Regions from separate parts of the Kluyvera chengduensis genome, predicted to be linked through region 3. Evidence: predicted binding sites of a transcription regulator. Region 3 holds the regulator's gene; each other region holds the start of a gene.
What was found. The regulator CRP, encoded in region 3, controls carbon source genes, mostly activating them, when cyclic AMP is high. The targets are predictions, from matches to a motif close to ATGTGANNNNNNTCACAT.
Positions count from the first base shown of each region.

Region 1 (3,257 bases), on a different contig from region 3:
CCGAACAGCCAGGCTTTACCTTCGGATTTGAAGGTGTAGTCGCCTTCTTTAATGGTTACGTCCTGACCGTGCATATAGGATGCGCCAAAGTCGAGGGAAGCGTCATCGTTAAAGGCGTAGGTTGTACCTGCGCTAATCCAGAAGCGGTCCTGGTCCGGGATAGAGATTGAACGGTTATCTGCTGGAACCGGGCTATCGTCAAATGCGATACCGGTACGGAAGGTCCAGTTCTTATCGTAGTAGTAGGTGGTGCCCAGCGCGATGCGGTAAGCATCTTTAAAGCCTTCTTCTTTATAGAAGAGCTGCTGGCCGTTAGAACCGGTAGCTTTCAGCTCCTGGAACTGGCTCCAGCTGGTATAGGCGATGCTGTAATGGATAGCCCACTGCGGATCGACGCGGTTATAACCCGAGACTTCCCACATTTCAGGCAGGTTCAGCGTCAGAGAACCTGGGACAGTTCTGCCGTCAGTGCCGAATGGCAGGCCAGAAATGTTTTGCGATGCAGCAAAATTATTCATCTGACTGGTGATTGAGCTCTTATAATCGCCATCAAAGTCAATTTTGACCTCGGAACGATAGGTCAGACCCCAACGGTTGTTCTTATCCAGCTCATAAAGGATACCGGCGTTCCAGCCGTAACCCCACTCATCGCCTTTAAGGTGTGCAATTTGGGAATCCGCACTTGACATGCCTGTTGGGAAAGGTAATGGCAGTGAACCAACAGTAGATGCCAAATCGCCGGCATAACGCTCAATTTTCGCTTTTGCATAAACCGCATCAAAGCCGAGACCGAAGCTCCAACTGCTGTTCAGGCGATAAGCACCGCTCAGGTTCAGGTTTGCTGTTTGCAGGTCGGTTTTACCACCATATGCGCCTGCCGCGTAGTTATCGTTAAACTCAGTTGCAAGACCGTAGTTAGAGGTTATAGAAGCTCCCCAACCAAATTGATCGTTAATTGGCATAACGAAGTGAACGTTAGGTACCCAGGCTGTAGGTGCGATGTTATCTGCGCTAGTGCCTGGTTGTTTACCTTTAATATTTACATCCGGATCGATAAACACCGCACCGATAGAAAACTCCGGGCGGTCGAACATCATAATCAGCGCTGGGTTACGGCTAGCATTACCCGCATCATCTGCGATAGCACCTTCGCCGGAATAGGCACGGCCCAGACCAGAGGCTGAAAATTCATTAAGCTGGAAGCCTGCTGACCAGGCTTGAGTTGAAACAAGTGCCACTGCGACAGCAAGAGCAGACTTCGTATAACGGGTTTTCTGGCTCATGACCATAACCTCATTGAGTTATTTTTATACAAACAATGTTACATGTAGTAACAGAAGCGCGAAGTGTAGGGGCTGGACTACAACAGAGAAATCAGACCAGTGACGAGAGTATAGGTCTGACCAGATGGTATGTTGCAATATTGTTTATTAAGTTTTTCAAAGATGTTGTTTAAAACGAGATCTGGTTGGCAAAAATGCGGGGATGGTCATAGGGTATGAAACACCAATTTTGTTTTAGATCATTTTTAATTGTGATTTCGGTCACTTAAGGGGTTAGATCACATTATCGACTGGAGGCGTAAAGCAGGCGGACGTAAAATAGGCTCATCGTTTATCTGGCACCTTGAGTGCACAAAACAGAGGAAATCTACAATGAGCAAATGTAGTGCTGATGAAACCCCAGTTTGCTGCTGCATGGACGTGGGTACCATTATGGACAACTCCGACTGCACAGCCTCTTACAGCCGTGTGTTCGCAAACCGTGCTGAAGCTGAAGAGACGCTGGCGGCGCTGTCAGAAAGAGCGCGTAACGTAGAATCTGAACCGTGCAAAATCACTGCAAACTTCAAAGACGTTGAAGGCGGTGTGCAGCTGGATATTGATTTTGTCTTCGCTTGCGAAGCAGAAACGCTGATTTTCCAGCTGGGCCTGCGCTAATCACGTCTTTCGTACAACGGCTTTAAATAACGCCCCTGTTACCCGCGTAACAGGGGCGTTTTCTTTTGTTCTCAGTGTGTTTTAGCTCTCAATTTTTTCTCTCCCCGATTGGCTAAGTGTAATAAATTAGTTAAAACTGTTATCAGGTCAGACCACTTAGATTTATTTCTTTAACAGGGGAGAGTTATGAGTCAGGCGTTACCGCTTATCACCCGCCAGGGCGATCGCATTGCTATAGTCAGTGGATTACGTACCCCGTTTGCCCGACAGGCGACCGCGTTTCACGGCGTGCCGGCCGTCGACCTCGGTAAAATGGTCGTGGGCGAAATGCTGGCCCGAAGCGAAATCTCCCCTGAAGTTATCGACCAGTTGGTATTTGGCCAGGTGGTGCAGATGCCCGCTGCGCCAAATATCGCCCGTGAAATCGTGTTGGGTACCGGTATGAACGTGCATACCGATGCCTACAGCGTCAGCCGTGCCTGCGCAACCAGCTTCCAGGCGGTGGCGAACGTAGCCGAAAGTCTGATGGCCGGGACGATTCGCGCCGGCATTGCGGGCGGAGCCGATTCTTCTTCTGTTCTGCCCATTGGCGTTAGCAAACAGCTGGCGCGCACGCTGGTGGATGCGAATAAAGCTCGCACTCTCGGTCAAAAACTCAAACTCTTCTCTCGTCTACGTTTGCGTGACCTGATGCCGGTACCACCGGCCGTCGCGGAGTATTCTACCGGATTGCGGATGGGCGACACCGCGGAGCAGATGGCGAAAACCTATGGCATCACGCGTGAGCAACAGGATGCGCTGGCGAACCGTTCGCATCAACTGGCGGCACAGGCCTGGGCGGAAGGGAAACTGAACGATGAGGTCATGACGGCCTACTCGCCGCCGTACCGTAATCCGCTAGAGCAGGACAATAATATTCGCGCAAACTCTACGCTTGCCGACTACGCCAAACTGCGCCCCGCATTTGACCGTCAGCACGGAACGGTAACCGCGGCGAACAGTACGCCGTTAACCGACGGCGCGGCAGCGGTTATCCTGATGACGGAATCCCGTGCTAAAGAGCTGGGGCTGGTGCCGTTGGGCTATCTGCGCAGCTACGCTTTTACTGCCATTGACGTCTGGCAGGACATGCTGCTGGGCCCGGCCTGGTCAACGCCGCTGGCGCTGGATCGCGCAGGGTTGACCTTCGCCGATCTGACGCTTATCGACATGCATGAAGCTTTTGCCGCGCAGACGCTGGCCAACATTCAGTGCCTAGCGAGTGAAAAATTCGCGCGTGAAGTCCTCGGGCGCAGCCACGCCACGGGCGAGGTTGAT
Region 1 covers NZ_JBIQOI010000001.1:215,583-218,839, forward strand. Annotated here, with positions in the region: gene fadL (long-chain fatty acid transporter FadL) at 1-1,283, opposite strand, end outside; gene ACH1XZ_RS01020 (YfcZ/YiiS family protein) at 1,656-1,940, shown strand; gene fadI (acetyl-CoA C-acyltransferase FadI) at 2,127-3,257, shown strand, end outside.
Region 1: ACH1XZ_RS01020 (YfcZ/YiiS family protein) is a predicted target of CRP. The motif match lies at 1,533-1,550, and genes of this name have one in related genera.

Region 2 (3,257 bases), on a different contig from region 3:
GTTGCACAATTGTTAGCAATAGCAACATAGGAGGATCTCCCGTGAATAAATCAATGTTGGCGGGTATTGGTATTGGCGTTGCAGCCGCGCTTGGGGTTGCCGCCGTAGCGAGTATGAACGTTTTCGACCGTGGCCCGCAGTACGCGCAGGTTATCTCCGCTACGCCAATCAAGGAAACCGTCAAAAATCCGCGTCAGGAGTGCCGTAACGTGACGGTCACTCATCGTCGTCCTGTGCAGGATGAAAACCGTATCGCAGGCTCTGTGCTGGGTGCTGTTGCGGGTGGCGTCATTGGACATCAGTTTGGTGGCGGACACGGCAAAAGTGTCGCGACCGTGGTCGGTGCATTAGGCGGCGGCTATGCTGGTAATCAGGTGCAGGGTGCAATGCAGAATAATGATACCTACACCACCAACGAGCAGCGCTGTAAGACGGTGTACGATAAGTCTGAGAAAACGCTCGGTTATGACGTGACCTACAAAATCGGCGACCAGCAGGGCAAAATCCGTATGGATAAACAGCCTGGTAGCCAGATACCGTTGGATAACAACGGCCAGCTGGTACTGAATAAAGCCTAAAATAGCAGTGAATATGCTGTTCGCCCCTCATTCTTCCGAGTGAGGGGCGTTTTTTTTACCGCTCGGCAATCATCTGCGGCCAGAGGCGCAGCGTGGTGTCGATAATCTGCATCAGCGTCTCAAAGCTTGCCCCTTCACGGGCGCTAATCGACATCCCCTGCAAAATACAGCTTAGGAACTGCGCCACCTCGGTAACGTTTTTCCCTGCCGGAATTTCCCCACGCGATTGACGCAGCGAAAGGAATTGATTCAGCGTCTGTTCCTGTACCGCGTGACGAGATTTAATCGTCCTGGCAATCTCTTTTGACGAGGCCGCCAGCGCCGCAGAGGTGTTGATCATAAAGCAGCCCGCGGGGGTGTCCTTGCTGGTGAAGCAGGTTGCTACGGCGGTGAAGTAGTTGCGTAGCGCTTCTACAACCGGCTGCTCGTCGCAGAACAGGCAAGCTTCGTTTTTGGAAGCAAAGTGCGTGATGTAGTGATCGAGAACGGCGCGGAACAGCCCCTCTTTATTCACAAACTCGGCGTACAGCGTCGGCGCTTTTGCACCCGTAGCTTCGACAAGGTCGGAGAGGGATGTTGCTTCATAGCCATACTGCCAGAATAGCGTCATCGCTTTATCAAGCGCCGCTTCCCGGTCGAATACTTTAGGTCGACCGCGGCCTTTTTTCGCGCAACTTTGCGTGTCAGTTGTCATCGTGCCGCCTACCTTAGTCGGTGTTTAGTGAACATTCATTATAAAAATAATCCATGCAAGGGGCTAGCGCTTCCTTAGCGAAAAATAAAAAGAACATATTCATATGAAAAATATATGAATCTTTATTAAATAAACGATCGTTATAAAAATCCGTTGACGTGTGACGCAGATCTCATTATGATTAACCTATCGATCGTTAAGTTATTAACGTCTGACCTACAAAAATCATCTGCAAAGGTAATAATTATGAAAAACGTAAAAGCTCTGGCCATCGCAGCCGTACTAAGCTCTCTGTCATTTGCAAGCTTTGCCGCCGTTGAAGTGCAATCTACTCCGGCAGACCAGCATAAAGTCGGTAGCGTCTCTGCTTCTGCAGGCCCTAACCTGGCGTCTCTGGAGCAAGAACTGGCTCAGAAAGCGGATGACATGGGTGCGAAATCATTCCGTATCACTTCCGTTAGCGGTCCAAACAACCTGCACGGTACCGCAGTAATCTATAAATAAGCGTTAAAACCCTCATAATGCTTATGTCACTGCTATAAAAAAGGCCCTGAGCGTATCCCGCTCAGGGCCTTTTACTTTGTGGCTCAGGTTACATATTTTGCTGAGCAACATCGTGATGACGGGTGACATCGACCGGCATCCCGGAACGCACATCCATCACTTTATTCATCACCGCAGTATCCGTGTTGGCATCCTGGCTAAACGCCTTCATACCCGCGTTCAGAACGATTGGCAGGGTTTGCGGATCGTCATCAATATGCTCAGATAGCGGCTGGTGCACTTCGACCAGACGCACGCCGTTGGGCTCGACCGACGCTTTAATCGGCGTATTAATGATGGTCACTTTTGTCCCCGGCGTGACCTGCTCGAACAGCGCTTTGATGTCGTTATCGCGCAGACGAATACAGCCAGAGCTCACGCGCATACCGATACCAAAATCGGCGTTGGTGCCGTGCAGCAGGTATACGCCACCGTAAGCGGCCAGACGAATGGCGTGATGGCCCATTGGGTTATCCGGGCCGGCTGGCATTACCGCAGGAAGATCAATGCCCTGCGCTTTGTAGCGCGCGCGGATATTGGCGGTAGGCGTCCAGGTCGGGTTGGCGCGCTTATCGGATACGGTGGTCACCATGGTTGGCGTCACCGTCGTGCCGCCTAGCTGGCCGATGCCGATAGGGTAGACGGTGACCGTATTTTTGCCCGGCGGGTAATAGTAGAGGCGCAGCTCCGCCAGATTCAGCACGATACCTTCGCGCGGCACGTCCGGCAGCAGCGTTTGCAGCGGAATGGTTAATACGCTTCCGGCGCGTGGAACGTAGGGGTCAACGCCTGGGTTGGCCTGTAAGAGCGCCAGAAAACCCACGTTGTATTTTTTCGCGATCGATTCCAGCGAACCGCCGTTGTTCTCGACAACGTGGAAACGGTTTTCGCCCACCAGTCGACTCCCCGGCGGTGGCAGCGGCCAGCTATTGGCGCTGGCGGGCAGCGCCACGCAGGCCGCGAGGAATAATCCCACCAACCAGCGTGAAAGTTGCAGTGTTTGTCCCATGACGATAATCCCCAAAGTCTGAATGTGTTGCCTAAAAGTTAAAGCGACTATTATGCGGAAGGGAACTGTAGGGAAGTGCTAAGGGATTGAAAGAGTATGTAAACGCGGCCCCGTTTCGGGGCCGCGGGCGGTTAGAAGGACATTTTCACCGTGAACTGCACTTCGCGCGGGTCGCCAATCTGGTTGCCCAGGTTGTTGCTGGCGATGGACGAGGTGTAGTAGGTCTTATCGAACAGGTTTTTGACGTTAAGCTGCAGCGTGACCGGGTATTGCAGCTTCATCTTATAGGCCGCAAAGATATCCGCCACCGCGTAACCCGGCAGGTAGTAATCCGCGCCGTTGGTACCTGAACGACGACTCAGCGCATGCCCGCCGCCGCCGAGGGTCAGCGTGTTGCTGTCGTAGACGTTATTGATGTCATAGGTCAGGAACA
Region 2 covers NZ_JBIQOI010000002.1:155,171-158,427, reverse strand. Annotated here, with positions in the region: gene ACH1XZ_RS06380 (glycine zipper 2TM domain-containing protein) at 42-578, shown strand; gene ACH1XZ_RS06375 (TetR/AcrR family transcriptional regulator) at 634-1,272, opposite strand; gene bhsA (multiple stress resistance protein BhsA) at 1,519-1,776, shown strand; gene ldtC (L,D-transpeptidase LdtC) at 1,865-2,824, opposite strand; gene ACH1XZ_RS06360 (TonB-dependent siderophore receptor) at 2,956-3,257, opposite strand, start outside.
Region 2: bhsA (multiple stress resistance protein BhsA) is a predicted target of CRP. The motif match lies at 1,431-1,448, and genes of this name have one in related genera.

Region 3 (3,257 bases):
TGCTGTTTTATGAAGGGCTGCACGGCGGCGTCGTCACCCCGCAGCACGACGTCGCACGGCATGTTGATCTGCTGGTTGGCGTAGTACCGATTGTTAACCTGGAGTGGATCCAGAAGATGATCCGCGACACCAGCGAGCGCGGCCACTCTCGCGAAGCGGTGATGGATTCCGTGGTGCGTTCGATGGAAGACTATATCAACTTCATCACCCCACAGTTCTCACGCACCCACATCAACTTCCAGCGCGTGCCAACGGTCGATACCTCTAACCCGTTTGCAGCCAAAAGCATTCCGTCACTGGACGAGAGTTTCGTGGTGATTCACTTCCGTAATCTCGACCACATCGACTTCCCATGGCTACTGGCCATGTTGCAGGGGTCATTCATCTCACATATGAATACGCTGGTCGTTCCCGGTGGGAAAATGGTGCTGGCAATGGAATTAATCATGACGCCGCTGGTGCAGCGGCTGATGGAAGGCAGGAAATAGCATCAAGACCAGGTAGCCCGGACGAGGTGCGCTAGTACCGACTCCGGGAATGACCCCGGCGTCACTGCGTTCGGCCGGGCTACGTCTGGCATGTAATCAGCCTTCGATCACTTCGTAAGAGTGAGTGATATTCACCGCTTTTTCGAGCATCAGCGCCACCGAGCAGTATTTCTCAGCAGACAGATCCACCGCACGCGATACCGCCGCATCCTTCAGATCTTTACCGGTGACGATAAAGTGCAGGTTAATGTGCGTAAACAGACGAGGCGCTTCTTCACGGCGCTCAGAGGTGAGCTTCACTTCGCAGTCGGTCACGTCATTGCGACCTTTTTGCAGGATAGAAACAACGTCAATCGCACTGCAACCACCGGCGGCCATCAGCACGACTTCCATCGGGCTCGGCGCTTTATCGCCAGAGTTACCGTCCATCAAAATTTGGTGGCCAGAAGCAGACTCACCGAGGAAGGTTAACCCTTCAACCCATTTCACACGTGCTTGCATAATATTTAACTCCCAGGTTGCAATTTTCTTCTCAGATTACGCGCACATAACAATTCTCGCAATGGAAGGCGATCGCCGTCATGCTGAAGCGAGACACCAGGAGACACACGGCTAAAGCTATGCTAAAACAGTCGGGATGCTACGGTAATACATAAACGTACTGCATGTATGCAGAGGACATCACATTACAGGCTGCGACCCTATTCGACAGCCGACTTCCCAGGTAACGGGAAGGATACTATTGCAACCAGTGGCTGCAATGTTTTTGCCGCTGGGAAGAGCTTATAACAGAGGATAACCGCGCATGGTGCTTGGCAAACCGCAAACAGACCCTACTCTCGAATGGTTCTTGTCTCATTGCCATATTCATAAGTACCCATCGAAGAGCACGCTGATTCACCAGGGTGAAAAAGCAGAGACGCTGTATTACATCGTAAAAGGCTCCGTGGCTGTACTCATCAAGGACGAAGAAGGCAAAGAGATGATCCTCTCTTACCTCAACCAGGGCGATTTTATCGGCGAGCTGGGCCTGTTCGAAGAAGGCCAGGAACGCAGCGCATGGGTACGAGCAAAAACCGCTTGTGAAGTTGCTGAAATCTCTTATAAAAAATTCCGTCAGCTGATCCAGGTTAACCCGGACATTCTGATGCGTCTCTCTTCTCAGATGGCGCGTCGTCTGCAGGTCACCTCTGAAAAAGTGGGTAACCTGGCCTTCCTGGACGTAACCGGTCGTATCGCTCAGACCCTGCTGAACCTGGCTAAACAGCCTGACGCCATGACCCACCCAGACGGTATGCAGATCAAAATCACCCGTCAGGAAATTGGTCAGATCGTTGGCTGCTCCCGTGAAACCGTGGGCCGTATTCTGAAAATGCTGGAAGATCAGAACCTGATCTCCGCACACGGCAAAACCATTGTCGTTTACGGTACCCGCTAATCCGGCCCAAAATGGCGTATTGTAAAAGCAATACGCCATTTTTGTTTTTCCCCCTATGTGGCGCAGGCTGATTTACCACCCGGAAGTCAACTATGCACTGCGGCAAACGCTGGTGTTATGTCTGCCGGTTGCTATCGGACTTCTGCTCGGCCATCTCCAGCAGGGTTTGCTGTTTTCATTGGTGCCCGCCTGCTGCAATATCGCCGGTCTCGACACTCCGCATAAGCGCTTCTTTAAACGCCTGATTATCGGTGGCTGTCTGTTCGCCGGATGCAGTCTTGCCGTTCAGCTGTTGTTGGCGCGCGACATCCCCTTGCCGTTGATTCTCACCGGGCTGGCGCTGCTGCTGGGCGTTACGGCGGAAATCAGCGCGCTGCACGGGCGGCTACTACCCGCCTCGCTCATCGCGTCTATCTTTACCCTAAGCCTTGCGGGAAATATGCCCATCTGGGAGCCCTTGCTGCTCTACGCGCTGGGTACGCTGTGGTACGGAGTATTTAACTGGTGGTGGTTCTGGATGTGGCGCGAACAGCCGCTGCGGGAATCACTGAGCTTGCTTTACCGCCAGCTCGCCGAATACTGTGAAGCGAAATATAGCCTGCTGACGCAGCATACCGACCCGGGCACCGCGCTGCCGCCGTTGCTGACTCGCCAGCAGAAAGTGGTGGATCTGATTTCCCAATGCTATCAGCAGTTGCACATGCTTGCGGCTAACCAGCATAACGATTACAAGCGCCTGCTGCGCGCCTTCCAGGTGGGGCTCGATTTACAGGAACATATCTCTGTCAGCCTGCACCAGCCCGAAGAGGTACAAAAGCTGGTTGAACGCAGCCACGCCGAAGCGGTGATCCGCTGGAACGCCCAGACCGTTGCGGCGCGCCTGAGGGTACTGGCGGACGATATTCTCTATCACCGCTACCCCACCCGCTTCAATATGGATAAACAAATAGGCGCGCTGGAGAAAATCGCCGACCAGCATCCAGACAACCCGGTCGGCCAGTTTTGCGCATGGCACTTCAGCCGCATCGCCCGCGTGCTACGCTCTCAGCGACCGCTCTACCCGCGCAACCTGATGGCCGATAAACAGCGACGTCTACCGCTATTCGCAGCGCTTAAAAGCTATCTGTCGCTGAAATCCCCGGCGCTGCGTAATGCCGCTCGACTCAGCGTAATGCTCAGCATCGCCAGCCTGATGGGTGCCGCGCTGCATCTGCCGAAGCCTTACTGGATCCTGATGACGGTGCTGCTGGTCACGCAAAACGGCTATGGCGCGACCCGCGTGCGTATTTTCCATCGTGCGGCGGGCACGCTGGCGGGGTTAGTGATTGCCG
Region 3 covers NZ_JBIQOI010000010.1:125,420-128,676, reverse strand. Annotated here, with positions in the region: gene ACH1XZ_RS20135 (phosphoribulokinase) at 1-488, shown strand, start outside; gene ACH1XZ_RS20130 (OsmC family protein) at 585-989, opposite strand; gene crp (cAMP-activated global transcriptional regulator CRP) at 1,294-1,926, shown strand; gene ACH1XZ_RS20120 (YccS/YhfK family putative transporter) at 1,982-3,257, shown strand, end outside.